One region of the Bradyrhizobium sp. 613_E4_N2_2 genome, then DNA from elsewhere that is predicted to be linked to it. Evidence: riboswitches for the same ligand, from Rfam matches in the RefSeq annotation. Region 1 holds a riboswitch; the other holds the start of a gene.

Region 1 (8,887 bases):
GCGCGTGGTGGCGTCGATCTCGGCATAGGTGAGCGTGCCGCCGAATGCGCGCCAGACCGCTTCGACGGTTGCCGGCGTTGTGGTCTCGTCGAGCGCGATGCGCAACGCCGTCTCACCGACGCTCAGGTTGATCTTCTCGGCAGCCGCGCGCGCGACGATCTCGGCGCGCTTGGCACCGGCGTCCACGCTGAGCGTGTCGAAGAAGCTATCCGACTGCGGCGCAAAGCCGAGCTTGCGCAAGCCCGCTGCGAGCACGGCGGCGCGGCGATGCACGTTGCGCGCGATCTGCGAGAGACCCTCGGGGCCGTGATAGACCGCGTACATCGAGGCGATCACGGCGAGCAGCACCTGCGCGGTGCAGATGTTGGAGGTCGCCTTCTCGCGGCGGATGTGCTGCTCGCGGGTCTGCAGCGCGAGGCGATAGGCCGGCATCCCGCGCGAGTCCACGGAGAGGCCGACGATGCGGCCGGGCAGCGAGCGCTTCAGTGCATCGCGCACCGCCATATAGGCCGCGTGCGGCCCGCCATAACCCATCGGCACACCGAAGCGCTGCGCCGAGCCGATCGCGATGTCGGCGCCCAACTCGCCGGGCGAGGCGAGCAGCGTCAGTGCCAAGAGATCGGCGGCAACGATCGCGAGCGCGCCCTTGGCCTTCAACGTCGCGATCGCGGGCCTGAGGTCGCGCACGGCGCCCGAGGAGCCCGGATATTGCAGCAGCGCGCCGACCACGTCGGCCTTGTCGAGATCGGCGAGGGGATCACCGACGATCAGGGTCCAGCCCAGCGGCTCGGCGCGGGTGCGCATCACCGCCAGCGTCTGCGGATGCACGTCCTTGTCGACGAAGAAGGCTTTTGCTTCGACCCGCGAGTGGCGCTCGGCGAGCGCCATGGCTTCGGCCGCGGCGGTCGCCTCGTCGAGCAGCGAGGCGTTGGCGACGTCGAGCCCGGTGAGGTCGCAGATCATGGTCTGGAAGTTGAGCAGCGCCTCCAGCCGGCCCTGGCTGATCTCGGGCTGGTAGGGCGTGTAGGCCGTGTACCAGGCCGGGTTCTCCAAAATGTTGCGCTGGATCACCGCGGGCAAAACCGTGCCGGAATAGCCCTGGCCGATCAGCGAGGTGAAGACCTGGTTCTCTCGCGCGAGCTCGGCCATGTGCGCGATCGCCTCGGTCTCGCTCAAGGGCTTGCCGAGGTCGAGCGGGGCGGTCTGCCGGATCGAGGCCGGCAGCGTCTCCGCCATCAGGGCGTCCACGCTCTTGGCGCCGACGGCCTCCAGCATTGCGGTGACGTCGCGCGCCGACGGGCCGATGTGGCGGCGAACGAAGGTGGCGGCGGTGTCGCCATTGGATTTGCGGTGCGCGGTCATCATGGGTCCTCGCTTTAGATTTCGCTGTCGCCGTCATGCCCCGCGAAGGCGGGGCATCCAGTAAACGCAGGCGTCACGGCTTGAGCCGAGAAGCCGCGGCGTACTGGATCACCCGCCCCAGTGCGCAGTGCGCACAAGGCGGGTGATGACACCGAATATGAGGTCAGAGTTCGCTTCATCTCACGCCGTATGTGCCTTGTAGGCGGCCTCATCCATGAGGCCGCCGAGCTCGCTCTTGTCGGCAATTCTGATCTTGAAGAACCACGCCTTGCCTTGCGCGTCCGAGTTCACCAGCGCCGGCTCGGCGGCGAGCGCGTCGTTGGTCTCGAGCACTTCGCCCGTAACAGGCGCGTAGACGTCGGAGGCGGCCTTCACCGACTCCACGACGGCGGCGGCTTCGGCCTTCTTCAGCGCACGGCCGGCTTTGGGCAGCTCGACGAACACGACGTCGCCGAGCTGGGACTGCGCGTAGTCGGTGATGCCGACGGTGGCGACGTCGCCGTCGATGGCCAGCCATTCGTGGTCGGAGGTGTACAGCGTCGTGGTCATTGTCTTGTCCTCAGCGTTTGTAGGTGTTTTTCACGAAAGGCATGGCGGCGACCGTGAGCGGCAGCCGCTGGCCGCGCACCTCGGCGAACAGTTTTGTATCGAGCGCGCTCGATGCCGTGGGCACGTAGCCCATCGCGACCGGCGCATTCAGGCTCGGGCCGAAGCCGCCCGAGGTGACCTTTCCGATCGGCTCGCCGCCGGCGTCATCCGCAAACAGCAGCGCGCCCTCGCGCACCGGCGCGCGGCCTTCCGTACGCAGGCCGACGCGGCGGCGGCTTGCGCCGTTATCGAAATGAGCGAGGATCGCATCAGTGCCGGGAAAGCCGCCGGTGCGCGCGCCGCCGCTGCGGCGACTCTTCTGCACCGACCATTCCAGCGCGGCCTCGACCGGCGTGGTGGCGGTGTCGATGTCGTGGCCGTAGAGGCAGAGCCCGGCTTCCAGCCGCAGGCTGTCGCGGGCCCCTAAGCCGATCGGCATCACATCGGGATTGTCCAGCAGCGTTTTGGCGAGGCGCTCGGCATCGGCCGCGGGGACCGAAATCTCGAACCCGTCCTCGCCGGTGTAGCCGGAGCGCGAGACGAAGCAGTCGAGGCCGGCGACCTTGTGCGGGCCGGCATCCATGAACTTCATGGCGGGCGCCTCTGCACACAATTTCGCCAGCACCGCTTCCGCCTTCGGGCCCTGCAGCGCGATCAGGGCGCGGTCTTGAAGCGAATCGATGATGCAGTCGTCCGAGAGATGCGCGCGCAGATGCGCCTCGTCCGCTTCCTTGCAGGCGGCGTTGACGACCAGGAACAGGTGATCGCCGAAATTGGCGACCATCAGATCGTCGAGAATGCCGCCGTCCGGATTGGTGAACTGGGCATAGCGCTGCCGTCCCGGGGCGATCGCCACGATATCCTGCGGCACCAGCCGTTCCAGCGCGCGGGCGGCGTCCTCGACCTTGCCCGACTTCGGCCGGAGCGCGAGCTGGCCCATATGGGAGACGTCGAACAGGCCGGCGGAGGAACGGGTATGGAGGTGCTCTTTCAGGACGCCCGCGGGGTACTGAACGGGCATGTCATAGCCCGCGAACGGCACCATCTTGCCGCCGAGGGAGACATGAAGCCCGTGAAGGGGCGTACGTTTGAGGGAATCTTGGTCGTGGCGCGCAAGCATTACGGGGCCCTCGGCGGTTCCCCGGGGACGATTCCCCGATGGACACCAGTCGAAGCCCCATCTGTCGCTGTGCCTGAGAGTATTATCCCGTCGGCGGACGCAGTCCGGGCCAACCCTTATGAAAAGGTATTTGCCCGTCGGCGCCTCTTTCCAGATGTCGTCAAAGCCACGCGGTCCTTTTGCCTGAGAGTTTCCGGGGCGGTTGCTCCTTCGGCGCCGGCACCAAAGCCGGTCTCTCCCGACGTGGCCGTACGATACAGATGGGTACAGACCACAGGCCGGCCAAGCCTGTCAACGCGCACCTGGCGGCTTTCAACGGGATTGCAAACGGGATTGCGCGCCTGCGGCAACTCACTGATCTCCTTGCACAGTTTCTGGACAGCGCAGCTGGCCTTGTCTAAAAGCGCTTTGACCCGCAGATATCAGCCCAAATGCCCGGTTTGGATGGCGTATCGCGGGTCCAAGCACACCCGATTGGATGAACATGAGCGGCGTCAACGAGATCAGGTCGACCTTTCTGAACTTCTTTGCCGAGAACGGCCACGAGATCGTGTCGTCCTCGCCATTGGTGCCGCGCAACGATCCCACGCTGATGTTCACCAATGCCGGCATGGTGCAGTTCAAGAACGTCTTCACCGGCGTCGAGAAGCGGCCCTATCAGCGCGCCACCACGTCGCAGAAATGCGTGCGCGCCGGCGGCAAGCACAACGACCTCGACAATGTCGGCTACACCGCGCGCCATCTCACCTTCTTCGAGATGCTCGGCAATTTCTCGTTCGGCGACTATTTCAAGGAGCGCGCGATCGAGCTGGCCTGGACCCTGATCACGCGGGAGTTCGGGCTCAAGAAGGACAAGCTGCTCGTCACCGTCTACCACACCGACGACGAGGCGGCCGGGCTGTGGAAGAAGATCGCGGGCTTCTCCGACGACCGCATCATCCGCATCCCGACCTCGGACAATTTCTGGGCGATGGGCGACACCGGGCCGTGCGGCCCGTGCTCGGAGATCTTCATCGACCGCGGCGACCACATCTGGGGCGGACCTCCGGGCTCGCCGGAAGAGGATGGCGATCGCTTCCTCGAATTCTGGAATCTCGTGTTCATGCAATACGAGCAGGTGACGAAGGAGGAGCGCGTGGATCTGCCGCGTCCCTCGATCGACACCGGCATGGGGCTGGAGCGCATGGCCAGCATCATGCAGGGCGTCGACAGCGTGTTCGAGACCGATCTGTTCCGCCATCTGATCGATGCGACGTCGTCGGCGCTCGGCGCCGGGCCGAACGAGCAGACCGTGGCCTCGTTCCGCGTCATTGCCGACCATTTGCGTTCCTCGGCCTTCCTGGTCGCGGATGGCGTGCTGCCCTCCAACGAGGGCCGCGGCTATGTGCTGCGCCGGATCATGCGCCGCGCGATGCGCCATGCGCAGCTGCTGGGTGCCAAAGAGCCGCTGATGCATCGCCTGGTCTGGGCGCTGGTCCGCGAGATGGGCCAGGCCTATCCCGACCTGATGCGCGCGGAGAATCTGATCGAGGAAACGCTGCGGCTGGAAGAGACCCGCTTCCGCAAGACGCTGGTGCGCGGCCTTGCCATCCTCGACGAGAAGAGCGCGTCCCTGAAGAAGGGCGACATGTTTGACGGCGACGTCGCCTTCACGCTGTACGACACCTACGGTTTCCCGCTCGACCTGACCCAGGACGCACTGAAATCGCGCGGCATCGGCGTCGACCAGGCCTCCTTCACCGACGCGATGGAGCGCCAGAAGGCCAAGGCGCGCGAGTCCTGGAAGGGTTCGGGCGAGGCGGCTTCCGAAGCGATCTGGTTCCCGCTGCGCGAGAAGCTCGGGGCCACCGAATTCCTCGGCTATGAGACCGAGAGTGCCGAAGGCGTGGTCTCCGCGCTGGTGAAGGACGGCCAGGAAACCGCGAGCCTCAAGGCCGGCGAGACCGGCGCGATCGTGCTCAACCAGACGCCGTTCTACGCGGAATCAGGCGGTCAGGTCGGCGACACCGGCGTGCTCAGCGGCGAGGGCGGCATCAAGTTCCGCGTCACCGACACGCAGAAGAAGCTCGGCGATCTCTTCGTTCACGTCGGCACCGTGGAGAGCGGCGAGCTGAAGCTCGGCACCGCGCTGCAGCTCGAGGTCGATCACGGCAGGCGTTCCTCGATCCGCGCGCACCATTCGGCAACGCATCTCATCCACGAGGCGCTGCGCCAGGTGCTCGGCGACCACATCGCCCAGCGCGGCTCGATGGTCGCGCCGGATCGTTTGCGTTTCGACTTCGTGCATCCGAAGCCGATCACGGCGGAAGAGCTTGCCCGCGTCGAGGACATCGCCAACGACGTGGTGCTGGAGAACGACGAAGTCACGACACGCGTGATGGGAGTCGATGAAGCGCGCGAGGCCGGCGCGCGCGCGCTGTTCGGCGAAAAGTATGGCGACGAGGTCCGCGTCGTCTCGATGGGCCGGACCGCGCGGGAGCGCGGCACCAACGCGCTCGGCTGGTCCGTCGAGCTCTGCGGCGGCACCCATGTGAAGCGCACCGGCGACATCGGCCTGATCACGCTGACCGGCGAGAGCGCGGTCGCCTCCGGCGTGCGCCGCATCGAGGCGCTGACCGGCAACTACGCGCGCAGGCACGCCAACGAGACCATGGCGCTGGCGAAGACCGCGGCCAACGAGCTGCGCACCTCGATCGACGACGTCCCGGCGCGCATCACAGCCCTGATGGAGGAGCGCAAGAAGCTCGAGCGCGAGCTCTCCGACGCCCGCAAGAAGCTCGCGATGGGCGGCGGTACATCCGTCGGGAACGGCGCAGCCGCAGGCGTGCGCGAGGTCGGCGACGTCAAGCTGATGGCGCGCGCGGTCGAGGGCATCGAGATGAAGGATCTCAAGAGCCTTGCGGACGACGGCAAGAAGCAGATCGGCTCCGGCGTGGTCGCCATCGTCGGCGTCACCGAGGACGGCAAGGCCGGGATCGTGGTCGGCGTCACCGCCGATCTCACCGCGCGCTTCAATGCCGTGAACCTGGTGCGCGTCGCCTCCGAGGCGCTCGGCGGCAAGGGCGGCGGCGGCCGGCCCGACATGGCGCAGGCTGGCGGTCCCGATGGCGCCAAGGCGCCCGAGGCGCTCGCGGCGATCGAAAAAGCGATGGCAGGCGCGTAAACGGCCATGCGCCTCGTTCCGCGAGGACGTGGCTCGGCCGATCCCAACCTAAGGGATCGCCTGTACGAATTGCTGGAGCACGATCCGCTCGCCTACTCGATCGGGTCGCGCTTCATCCAGGTGATCATCAGCGTCATCGTGCTCGACGTGGTCGCGATGATCCTCGCCTCGGTGCCGGAGCTCGACGCGCGGTTCGACACGCTGTTCAGCGCGGTCGCCGTCCTCGCCGTCATCGTGTTCGCGCTCGAATATCTGGCGCGGCTGTGGACCGTGGCGGGGCACACCCAGCGCAACGGCTCCGCGCTGTCCGACCGGCTCTCTTATGCCTTCTCCGCGCTCGGTATCATCGACCTCATGGCGTTCCTGCCGGCCGCGATCGTGCTGGCCACCGGCCGGCACGCGACGCTGGCTGGGCTCGGCGTGCTGCCGTTCTTCAAGCTGATCCGTTATTCGCCGGCGATGCGCTCGCTGCTCGCGGCCATCCATGCCGAGCGGCGTGCGCTGATCGGCTGCATCGTCATCCTGATCGGCGTGGTACTGACCTTCGCCTCGCTGCTCTACGCCATCGAGCGTGATGTGCAGCCCAGCAAGCTCGGCACCATTCCGGACGCGATGTGGTGGGCAATCGTGACGCTCGGCACCGTCGGCTATGGCGACGTCGTGCCGGTGACGCCGCTCGGCAAATTCGTCTCGGTGTTTGCGATCATCTCAGGTTTTGCCATGATCGCGCTGCCGGTCGCGATCATCTCGACCGCCTTTGCCGAGGAGGTGAGGCGGCGCGACTTCGTGGTGACCTGGGGCATGCTGGCGCGGGTGCCGTTGTTCTCGCATCTTTCGGCCGCGGAGATCGCCGACATCATGCGGCTGCTCCGCGCCCGCACCATCGAGCAGGGCGAGATATTGGTGCGCCGTGGCGATACCGCCTCGTCGATGTATTTCATCACTGCCGGCGAGGTCGAGATCACGCTGCCGAGCCAGCAGGTGCGGCTCGCCGACGGCACGTTCTTTGGCGAGATCGCGCTGCTGCACAAGACCAAACGCAGCGGTACGGTGACGGCGACGCGCAAGACGCGGCTGCTCGTGCTCGACGCCCAGGATTTTCACGCGCTGATCGAGCGCATGCCGACGCTCGCCGCCCACGTCCACCAGACCGCGAAGGCACGGCTCGAGGAGACCGGCGATCTTGCGGCGGCAGAATTGGCGCAGGCGGAGCGCGACGACACCGCCTCCTAAGCGGTCAGCCCTTCTTCAGGAAAATGTAGTCGGCCGAGTAGGGCGCGCTTTTGAATTCGCCGGCCTTGTCGCAAGAACCCTCGAGCTTGCCGCCGTGGGTGTTGATGCGCTGGACGGTGGTGACGGGCGTCAGCACGCCGCTGCCGCGGCGGGAGGCGACCTCCAGCTTGAGCCAGGGGATATCGGCGGCGGTTGCGCCCGGCGCGTTGCCGATGGCCTTGCCGGCCACGGCGCTGCCGTCGGCGAGTTCCCAGTTCGGGCCGGCATAGTGGCGGCCGACGGTCTTGCCCTCGGCGAGCAGCGTCGCCACCGGCTCGCGGAAGGCCCAGGCAAGCTTGCCGTCGGCGGCTGCCTTGCAGTCATAGACCTGCGCGCCTTCGGCATGGACGCTGAGCACGACGGTCTCGCCGGGGGCGGCGATGGCGTCGGGGAGCGGCTCCGCGGCGGCGGCCGGCCCGGCCAGGGCGGCCAGCAGCATCAGGCAGGGGACAGCGAACTTGACGATGGACATGGGTGGCCTCCGCGCAACGGTGTCAAAATGAATGGGCCGCGCCCAAGCGCGGCCCATAATGATGTCTAACCCCGATCAGGCAAAAATAATGCGCGGGCTTACGCCAACGCTTTCGTGAGGTTCTCTGCGACCTTGTCGAGGAAGCCGGTGGTCGAGAGCCAGCGCTGGTCGGCGCCGACCAGGAGCGCGAGGTCCTTGGTCATGTAGCCTTCCTCGACGGTGTCGACGCAGACCTTCTCCAACGTGCTCGCGAACTTGGCAAGCTCGGCATTGTTGTCGAGCTTGGCGCGATGCGACAGGCCGCGGGTCCAGGCGAAAATCGACGCGATCGAGTTGGTCGAGGTCTCCTTGCCCTTCTGGTGCTCGCGGTAATGGCGGGTCACCGTGCCGTGAGCGGCTTCGGCTTCCACGGTCTTGCCGTCGGGGGTGAGCAGCACCGAGGTCATCAGGCCGAGCGAGCCGTAGCCCTGCGCGACCGTATCGGACTGCACGTCGCCGTCGTAGTTCTTACAGGCCCAGACATAGCCGCCGGACCACTTCAGGGCCGAAGCCACCATGTCGTCGATCAGGCGGTGCTCGTAGGTCAGGCCCTTGGCCTCGAATTCCTTTTTGAACTCGCGGTCGTAGATGTCCTGGAAGATATCCTTGAAGCGGCCGTCATAGACCTTGAGGATGGTGTTCTTGGTCGAGAGGTAGACCGGGTAGTTGCGCAGCAGGCCGTAGTTCAGCGAGGCGCGTGCGAAGTCGATGATGGAGTCGTCGAGATTGTACATCTGCATCGCGACGCCGGACCCCGGGGTCTTGAACACTTCCTTCTCGATGACGGTGCCGTCCTCGCCGACGAACTTCATCGTCAGCGTGCCCTTGCCGGGGAACTTGATGTCGGTGGCGCGATACTGGTCGCCATAGG
Region 2 (8,887 bases), 150 kb from region 1:
CCGCCGGAGAACTGGTGCGGATAGCGCGTCACTGCGTCCGCGGGCAGGCCGACGAGCTCGAGCAATTCGCGCGCCCGCTTCATCGCATCGGCATGCGAGGTGCCGTAATTGATCGGGCCTTCCGCGATGCTCTCGCCGACGGTAATGCGCGGGTTGAGCGAGCGGTAGGGATCCTGGAACACGATCTGGATCTTCTGCCGGTGCGGCTGGAGCAGGCGGCGCGAGATGTCGGCGATCTCGCGGCCGGCAAGGCGCACGCCGCCGGAGGTCGGATCGATCAGGCGCACGATGCACCGCGCCACCGTCGACTTGCCCGAGCCGCTCTCGCCGACGATGCCGAGCGTGCGGCCCTTGCGCAGCGTCAGCGTGACCTTGTCGGCGGCGACGACCTCGCGGCCTTTGCCGAAGAAGGCGCGCTCCTTATAGACCTTGCCGAGCTCGTTGGCCTCCAGCACCACCGGCTCCTTGGTCTCGGGCCGTGCCGCGCGCGGCACCAGGCTCGGCACCGCAGAAAGCAAATTGCGGGTGTACTCCATGGTCGGGTTGCGCAGCACGGTCTCGAGCGGACCGGTCTCGACCAGCCGGCCCTGTCGCATCACAGCGACGCGGTCGGCGATCTCGGCAACCACGCCCATGTCGTGGGTGATGAACAGGACGGCGGTGCCGTGATCGCGCTGGAGGTCGCGGATCAGCGTCAGGATCTGCTTCTGCGTGGTGACGTCGAGCGCGGTGGTCGGCTCGTCGGCGATCAGCAGCTTCGGCTCCAGCACCAGCGCCATCGCGATCATGATGCGCTGGCGCTGGCCGCCGGACAGGCGATGCGGATAGGAGGCGAAGATGCGCTCGACCTGGGGCAGGCGGACCTGCTCCATCATGTCGAGAATGCGCTTCTTCCGCGCCTTGGCGTCGAGATCGGTGTGGGCGCGCAGGACCTCGTCGATCTGACGGCCGACCGGCACCACCGGATTGAGCGCGGTCATCGGCTCCTGGAAGATCATCGCCATCTGCGTCGCGCGGAGCTGGCGCAGGCGGCGATCGGTCGCGGTGAGAATCTCTTCGCCGACCAGCTTGACGCTGCCGCCGGTCGGAACCAGCGTGCCCTTCGGCAGCAGGCCCATCGTGGTGAGCGAGGTCACCGACTTGCCCGAGCCGCTTTCGCCGACGAGACACAGTGTCTCGCCCTTATGCACCTGGATCGAGATCCCGTCGATGATGTTTGCGCCCTTCGGCTTCTTGCCGATGGAGACGACGAGGTTGTTGATGTCGAGAACTGGGTTGGTCATCACTTGATCCGTCATCACTTGCCCTCCCGCTGCTTCATGCGGGGATCGAGGGCGTCGCGGGCGGCGTCGCCGATCAGATTGATGCTGAGGATGGCGATCGAAAGCAGCAGGCCCGGCCAGAAGATCAGCGTCGGCTTGAGCTGAAAATACTGACGGCCCTCGGCCATGATGTTGCCCCAGGTCGGCGTCTCCGGCGAGATACCGGCGCCGAGGAAGGAGAGAATGGCCTCGGTCAGGATCGCGGAGGCACAGACATAGGTGCCCTGGACGATCAGCGGCGCGATCGTGTTCGGCATCAGATGTCGCCACATGATCTTCGGCAGGCTGGAGCCGACCGAGATCGCGGCCTCGACGTAAGGTTCCTCACGCGCGGACAGCACGACCGAGCGCACCAGGCGTGCCACGCGCGGTATTTCGGGGATGGTGATCGCGACCAGCACGGTCCAGATGCTGGCGCCGGACAGCGACACCACGGCGATCGCGAGCAGGATGCTCGGCATCGCCATGAGGCCGTCCATGACGCGCATCAGGACGGCATCGACCAGCTTGAAGAAGCCGGAGACGAGGCCGATCGCAAGACCGATGACGATCGACAGGATCGCCGAGCCGATGCCGATCAGGAGCGAGATGCGGCCGCCATAGATGACGCGCGACAAGAGGTCACGGCCATAGGCGTCGGTGCCGAGCAGGAACTGCGCCGAGGCCGGCTTCAGCCGCTGCGAGGGCGCAAGCTGGACCGGATCGTGCGGCGCGATCAGCGGCGCCAGGATCGAGACCAGCACGATCAACGCGAGCAGGATCGTGGCCGCCGCGATGATCGGCGTCGAGGTGAGGAATCCGAAACGCGGCCGCAGCGGCGACGTGATCGGAATGGACGACTGGGGAAGGCTATCGACGGACATTTTTGTTGTTATCCTTAGCCCTAGTACCGGATCCGGGGATCGAGCAGCGTGTAGGCGACGTCGATCAGGAGATTGACGACGACATAGATCAGCGACGTCAGCAGGATCATCGCCTGGATGACTGGGTAGTCGCGCGCCAACACCGCGTCCACCGTGAGGCGGCCGATGCCGGGGATGTTGAACACGCTCTCGGTGACGACGACGCCGGAGATCAGCAGCGCAAAGCCGGTGCCGATCACGGTGATAACGGGCACCGCGGCATTGCGCAGCGCATGGCGCATCATCACTGCGACCTCGTTGATGCCCTTGGCGCGGGCGGTGCGGACGTAGTCCTCACCAAGCACGTCGAGCATCGCCGCACGCGTCATGCGCGCGATCAGCGCGATGTAGATGAAGGAGAGCGCGCAGGTCGGCAGGATGATGCGTTCGAAGAACGGTCCAAAGCCGTTGAAGATGCTGCGGAAGCCCTGCACCGGCACCCAGCGAAGGTCGATCGCGAAGACCTCGATCAGGAGATAGCCGACCACGAACACCGGCACGGAGAAGCCGAGCACGGAGAGGCCCATCACGAAACGATCGATCCAGGTGCCGTGCTTCCACGCCGCGATGACGCCCAGGGGCACGGCGACGATGACGGCCAGAATGATTGTCGAGAGCGCGATCGAGATCGACGGCTCGACGCGCTGGCTGATCATCTTCATGACTGGCAGGTTGGAGATCAGCGACGTCCCGAGATCGCCGTGCAGCAGCTTGTTCACCCAGGTGATGAATTGCACGATCAGCGGCTCGTTGAGGCCGAGCGAGTCGCGGATGCGTTCCAGCCGTTCCGGCGTCGCGTTATCGCCGGCGAGAATGGCGGCGGGATCGCCCGGCGTCAGCCGCAGCAGCAGGAAGACGAACAGTGCGACGACGCCCATCACGGGCACCGCGGCCAGAACGCGGCGAATGAGATAACCTAGCATGCACCTATCTCCGGCTGCGGAACTTGTGGGGCCGGGAGGCCCCCGTGGAATCGGTTCTGTCTATCATGCACGCCTGTCACTCGGGCTGGAAAGCCGGCCGTGGAAGCCGACGTTTCGGGGCAAATTGTGTGCCAAGGGCAGGGCGGTCGCAAGGGGCCGCCGAGCCTCCGATATCGACCACTCAGGATGCATGACGGAACTCGCGCTCAACCCTGAGTGAGGGGGCGGTCGGCGGTGCGTTGAGCCCGCGCCAGCCGTCGATGGTCCCGGCAATCATCTGCGCGGTCGCGGCCGACAAGGTCCAGCCGAGATGGCCGTGGCCGGTGTTGAAGAAAAGGCCTGGCATCCGTCCTGCGCGCACCACTGGCATCATGTTCGGCATCATCGGCCGCAGCCCGGCCCAGGGCACGACCTTGGACGTTTCGACGCCGGGGAAGTTGCTGCGCACCCAGTCGACCAGCGGCTGCACGCGGTCGGCGCGGATGTCGCGGTTGAAGTCGTTGAACTCGGCGGTGCCTGCGACGCGGAAACGATCGGCGCCCAGCCGGCTGGTGACGATTTTTGCGGCTTCGTCGAGCAGGCTCACGGTCGGCGTCGCATTGCGGCTTGCGGCAGTGTCGAGCTGAACGGTGATCGAATAGCCCTTCACCGGATAGACGTTGACGCGCTCGTCGAGGAGGGCGGCGAAGTGGCGGCTGGCCACACCGGCGCAGACCACGACGCCGTCAGCCTTCAGCATGCCGCGCACGGATGCGACAGCATCACTGGCCGAAAGATCAGCCCAGCCGATGACAAAGCCGCCACCTGCCTGGGCAATGGAATCGATGTTGGCTTCGTGGATAAAGGTCGCGCCGCGCCGCTTGCAGGCTTCCGCAAGTCCGCGCGTGAACTTGTGGATATCGCCGGTCGCATCCGACGGCGTGTAGAAGCCGCCAAAATAGTCCTTGCGCAGCGTCGGCTCGATGGCGCGGATCTCCTCTGGCGTTACCGGGCGGCGATCGAGCCCGCCTTCCTTCAGCAGCGCATTGACCTGCAGGCCGGATTCAAAACCCTTCTTGTCGTGATAGATGTGCAGGATGCCGCAGCGTTCGAGATCGAAGTCGATGCCTTCGCGCTCCGCGATCTCGAACAGATGCTTGCGGGCTTCGATCGCGAGCCGCGTGGTCTGGATCGTGTTGGCGCGGTAGTTGCCGATATTGGCGACGAACTCGCTCATCCACGAATATTTGTGCCAGTTCGGCCGCGGGTTCATCAGCAGCGGCGCGTCGCGCCGGAACATCCAGCGCAGGCCTTTCAGGATCGTGGCGGTGCTGTTCCACACCTCGGCATTGCTGGCGGAGAGCTGTCCGCCATTGGCGAAGGACGTCTCCATCGCGGCGTAGCGGTGCTTGTCGAGCACCGTCACCTTGTATCCGCGTTCGAGCAGGGCATAGGCAGTCGTTACGCCGGTGATGCCGGCGCCGATGATGGCGATATGGGTCATGGCAGGTTCGGGGCTCCCGTGAGTTAGAGTCGGCTAACCGCCGGCCAAAGGCCGTTGGCGGCGCCCCATCTGTCACGGTTACCTGAGAGCTTGATCCGGCGCGGACCTCGGCGAGGTCAGCTCCGGACTATCCCCTTCGGTGGACGTCACGACCACATTGGCCGTGCCGCCTCTCTCCAGATCGTCCTGACGATACGGTCCTTTTGCCTGAGAGTTTCCGGGGCGGTTGCTCCGTCGGCGCCGCAACGAAAGCCTGAACTCTCGTTGCGATCTCTCCCGCATCGTCGCGTGGACAATCGAGCAGTACGATGCGCCTCATTTTTAGACAAGGCTAAATTTAAACCGCGACTGCCAACGCATTGTGCAGTGCGAAGGCTGCGTCGTCAGTCGAGCGTCGCCAGCAAGCCCGCCATCAGGCGCCCGCGTTCAACTAGGCTCTCGACCTCGATGAACTCCTCGAGCGTGTGGCCGTTGCCGCCGCGCACGCCGAGGCCGTCGAGCGTCGGGATGCCCATCGCGCCGGTAAAGTTGCCGTCGGAGCCGCCGCCAGAGCTCGCATGCGGCAGCTCAGTGCCGAGCGACTTGGCGATGCCGCGCGCCTTTTCATACAGCGCCATGGTGCCGGCATCGGGCTCCCATACGGGGCGCGTGACGCCGCGCGTCACCTTGAACGTGACATCATTGGTCGTGCCCGACAGCGCCAGCATCCGCTCGACGCCGCGGTCGAGATCGGCCTGGCGCTTGGCCATGGACAGCGCCTCGCCGGTGGCGGTCGTGGCAACGCAATTGACCCATTGTCCGCCGTGCACGACGCCGACAGAGAAGGTGCAGTCCTCCGTCGTCATCGCGTCGATGGCGAGGATCTGCCGCGCCATCTCGCGGATCGCCGAGCGTCCGGCCGACAATGTCGCGCCGGCATGGCTCGGCCGGCCCGTCGCTTCCAGATTGAAACGCGCGATGGCGTAACGTCCGGTGGTGACACCGTTGTCGGCGCGGCCCGGTTCGGGCACCAGCACATATTTGTTGCGCGCGGCCTCCGCCTCGATGATGTCCCGCGTCGAGGGCGTGCCGACTTCCTCGTCGGGCGTAAACAGCACGGTGATCGGCAGCGGCGTGGTGAAGGAAGCGCGTGCCAGCTGCCGGATCGCTTCCAGCGAGAGATAGTTGCCGCCCTTCATGTCGTAGATGCCGGGGCCGTAGCACTTGTTGCCCTCGCGCCGCCATTTCAGCTTCTCGATGGTGCCGACCGGGTGGACGGTATCCATGTGGCCGGCGATCAGGATGCCCGGCTCGCCCTGTTTCGGATGCGGGAAGCGCGCGCGGATCACGCCGCCGAAGCCCTGTCGACCGCCGATGCGTTCGATCGTCGCACCCATGATCGCCATATCCCGCGCTGCGATATCGAGCATGCGGTTGACGGCACTCGCGTCCCAGGTCGGGCTCTCGCATTCCACCCAGGTGCGCAGGCCCTCGAGCATCGCCTCGGAATCGAAGGGAAGATTGGCTGGATTCATCTTAATGTCTCTCAAGCTTCGAAAGATGGAACGCGCATTGCATTGGCGCGGACGGGACTGGCGGAAAGCGTTGTAGAGCCAAACCGGTCTTTGTGGAGCCCGTGGGCGCGCCGCTTGGGGCTGCAGCGAAACCGGATTGACGCGCTCAACACTGTCTGCAAGTCTCGAAAGACAAAGGCATCGCATGAGGTTAGTTCGCCTAAAGAACGAACCGAATGCTCAACCAATAACCTGCCTTTGAACAGTTTCACGTCAGGAGAAACTTTTATGTTGAGCTTGATGCGCCGGGGGCGTCGCGCGTTCGCCTCCACACTTGCGCTATCGGTCGTTGCGCTTTCGACGGCGATGGCCTCGCCGGTACTTGCCGCCGCCAGCAAGACCATCACCGCGGTGATGCATTCGGATCTGCGCATCATCGATCCGATTTTCACCACCGCCTACATCACGCGTGACCATGGCTACATGGTCTACGACACGCTGATCGCGACGGACTCGAATTTCAAGATCCAGCCGCAGATGGCGGACTGGAAGATCTCCGACGACAAGCTCACCTACACCTTCACGCTGCGCGACGGCCTGAAGTGGCACGACGGTACGCCGGTGACGGCGGAAGACTGCGCCGCTTCGCTGAAGCGCTGGGCCGCGGTCGACGGCATGGGCCAGCAGATGATGCAGTTTACTGCGAGCATCGAGGCGACCGACCCCAAGACGATCACGCTGAAGCTGAAGGAGCCCTACGGCCTCGTGCTCGAATCCATCGGCAAGCCGTCCTCGCGCGTCGCCTTCATGATGCCGAAGCGTCTCGCCGAAACGCCGCCGGACAAGCAGATCCCCGAGCAGATCGGCTCCGGCCCGTTCAAGTTCGTGCAGGGCGAATTCCAGCCCGGCGTGAAGGCGGTCTACGTCAAGAACACCGACTACGTGCCGCGCAAGGAGGCGTCGAGCTGGACTGCCGGAGGCAAGCTGGTCAAGGTCGATCGCGTCGAATGGATCACCATGCCGGATGCGCAGACCGCAGTGAACGCGCTGCAATCGGGCGACATCGACTTCATGGAAGTGCCGCCGTGGGATCTGCTGCCCGTCCTTGAAGGCAATGCCGACCTCAAGACCGAGACGCTGAACAAGTTCGGCTACCAGACCCTTGGGCGCATGAACTTCCTCTATCCGCCCTTCGACAATCCGAAGATCCGCCGTGCCGCACTTCTGGCGATGAACCAGAAGGACGTGCTCGACGCGCTCGTCGGCAATCCCAAATACTACAAGATCTGCGGTGCGTTCTTCATCTGCGATACGCCGTTCGCGACCGACGTCGGCTCGGAATCGCTGGTCAAGGGCAACGGCATGGCGGAAGCCAAGAAGGCGCTCGCCGAGTCCGGCTATGACGGCACGCCCGTCGTGGTCATGGTGCCCGGCGACGTCGTGACGCTGAAGGCGCAGCCGACGGTCGCGGTGCAGTTGCTCCGCGAGGCCGGCTTCAAGGTCGACGCGCAGGCGACCGACTGGCAGACGGTGGTCAGCCGGCGCGCCAGCCAGAAGCCTCCGAAGGAGGGCGGCTGGAACATGTTCTTCACCAACTGGGTCAGCGCCGACGTGTCCAACCCGATCGCCAATCTGTCGATCGGCGGCCAGGGCAAGAAGGGCTGGTTCGGCTGGGCGGAGAACGCCAAGATCGAGAAGCTCAAGGACGACTTCGTCCGCGCCGCCTCGCTCGACGATCAGAAGAAGATCGCGACCGAGATCCAGAAGGAAGCCTATGACCAGGTGATCTACGTGCCGCTCGGCCAGTATCTGGCGCCGAGCGCGTGGCGGAAGTCGCTCACCGGCGTGCTCGACGGCCCGGCGACGCCGGTGTTCTGGAACATCGACAAGACCGAGTAAGGCGAGGGCGCGCCAGCGCGCCTTCCCCGAGCGTTACGCGGCGTCGCTGTCATCAGCGGCGCCGTTTTCGTTTGTCAGCCTCGCGTCAGCTTTTAACTCTTCCAGTGTCCAATCATTGCTATTTGTTTCTGACTTGAAATAGATGTGCGCGGTTCGCACATCACTTCCTTCCTGCATTTGAGTCCCGTGTCGATTGATTTTTCATTTCGGGCGATGGCCGAGCGGTCCGATCGCGCGCCGGCGCGATGGCGGCGGCCTTTCCTGCGCTGGCTCGACGGCGTCGAGGCGGGTTGGGCCGTTCCGCTTCTCATTGTTTGCTTTGTCGCGCTCTGGACGATCTATCTGGTCGTCGCCTATGCCGGCAGCGGCCTGCACCCTGATACCCTCGAGGCCTGGACGCTCGGGCGCCGTTTCGCGTGGGGCTACCACAAGCATCCGCCGCTGATGGGCTGGGTTACGGCGGTGTGGACCTCCGTTTTCCCGCTCAGCAACTGGTCGCTGCAATTGATGGCGATGGCCAATGCCGGGCTCGCCCTGTTTTTCGTCGACCGGATCGCACGGCAGTTCGTGACCGGGCACAAACGCATCCTGGTGCTGCTGCTCCTGATGCTGACGCCAGCCTATCAGTTCCACGCCCAGCGCTTCAACGCCAATGCGGTGCTGCTTGCGCTCTGGCCGCTCGCGACCTGGTGTTTTCTGCGCGCGTTCGAGACCCGCAGCGCGGCCTGGGCGGTCGCGGTAGGATGCACCACGGCGCTGGCGATGGTCGGCAAATATTATTCGGTCTTCCTCGTGGCGAGCTTTGCATTTGCCGCGCTGGCTCATCCCGCGCGCCGCGCCTATTTCACGTCCGCTTCGCCGTGGA

What was found. A riboswitch is a leader RNA that binds a small molecule or an ion and turns the genes downstream of it on or off. The one in region 1 is predicted to bind glycine.
Region 2: linked by a shared signal. The riboswitch ahead of AB7290_RS15795 (D-amino acid dehydrogenase) and the one ahead of gcvT (glycine cleavage system aminomethyltransferase GcvT) in region 1 are both predicted to bind glycine.

The regions. Positions count from the first base shown of each region.
Region 1 is NZ_CP197234.1:3,196,562-3,205,448, forward strand. Features, by position in the region: gene gcvP (aminomethyl-transferring glycine dehydrogenase) at 1-1,362, opposite strand, end outside; gene gcvH (glycine cleavage system protein GcvH) at 1,543-1,911, opposite strand; gene gcvT (glycine cleavage system aminomethyltransferase GcvT) at 1,922-3,070, opposite strand; glycine riboswitch at 3,233-3,321, opposite strand; gene alaS (alanine--tRNA ligase) at 3,555-6,233, shown strand; gene AB7290_RS15015 (cyclic nucleotide-gated ion channel) at 6,240-7,466, shown strand; gene AB7290_RS15020 (DUF3455 domain-containing protein) at 7,471-7,977, opposite strand; gene AB7290_RS15025 (NADP-dependent isocitrate dehydrogenase) at 8,076-8,887, opposite strand, start outside.
Region 2 is NZ_CP197234.1:3,349,979-3,358,865, forward strand. Features, by position in the region: gene AB7290_RS15780 (ABC transporter ATP-binding protein) at 1-1,283, opposite strand, end outside; gene AB7290_RS15785 (ABC transporter permease) at 1,298-2,185, opposite strand; gene AB7290_RS15790 (ABC transporter permease) at 2,206-3,147, opposite strand; gene AB7290_RS15795 (D-amino acid dehydrogenase) at 3,329-4,630, opposite strand; glycine riboswitch at 4,698-4,812, opposite strand; glycine riboswitch at 4,816-4,919, opposite strand; gene AB7290_RS15800 (M20/M25/M40 family metallo-hydrolase) at 5,014-6,144, opposite strand; gene AB7290_RS15805 (ABC transporter substrate-binding protein) at 6,412-8,022, shown strand; gene AB7290_RS15810 (glycosyltransferase family 39 protein) at 8,236-8,887, shown strand, end outside.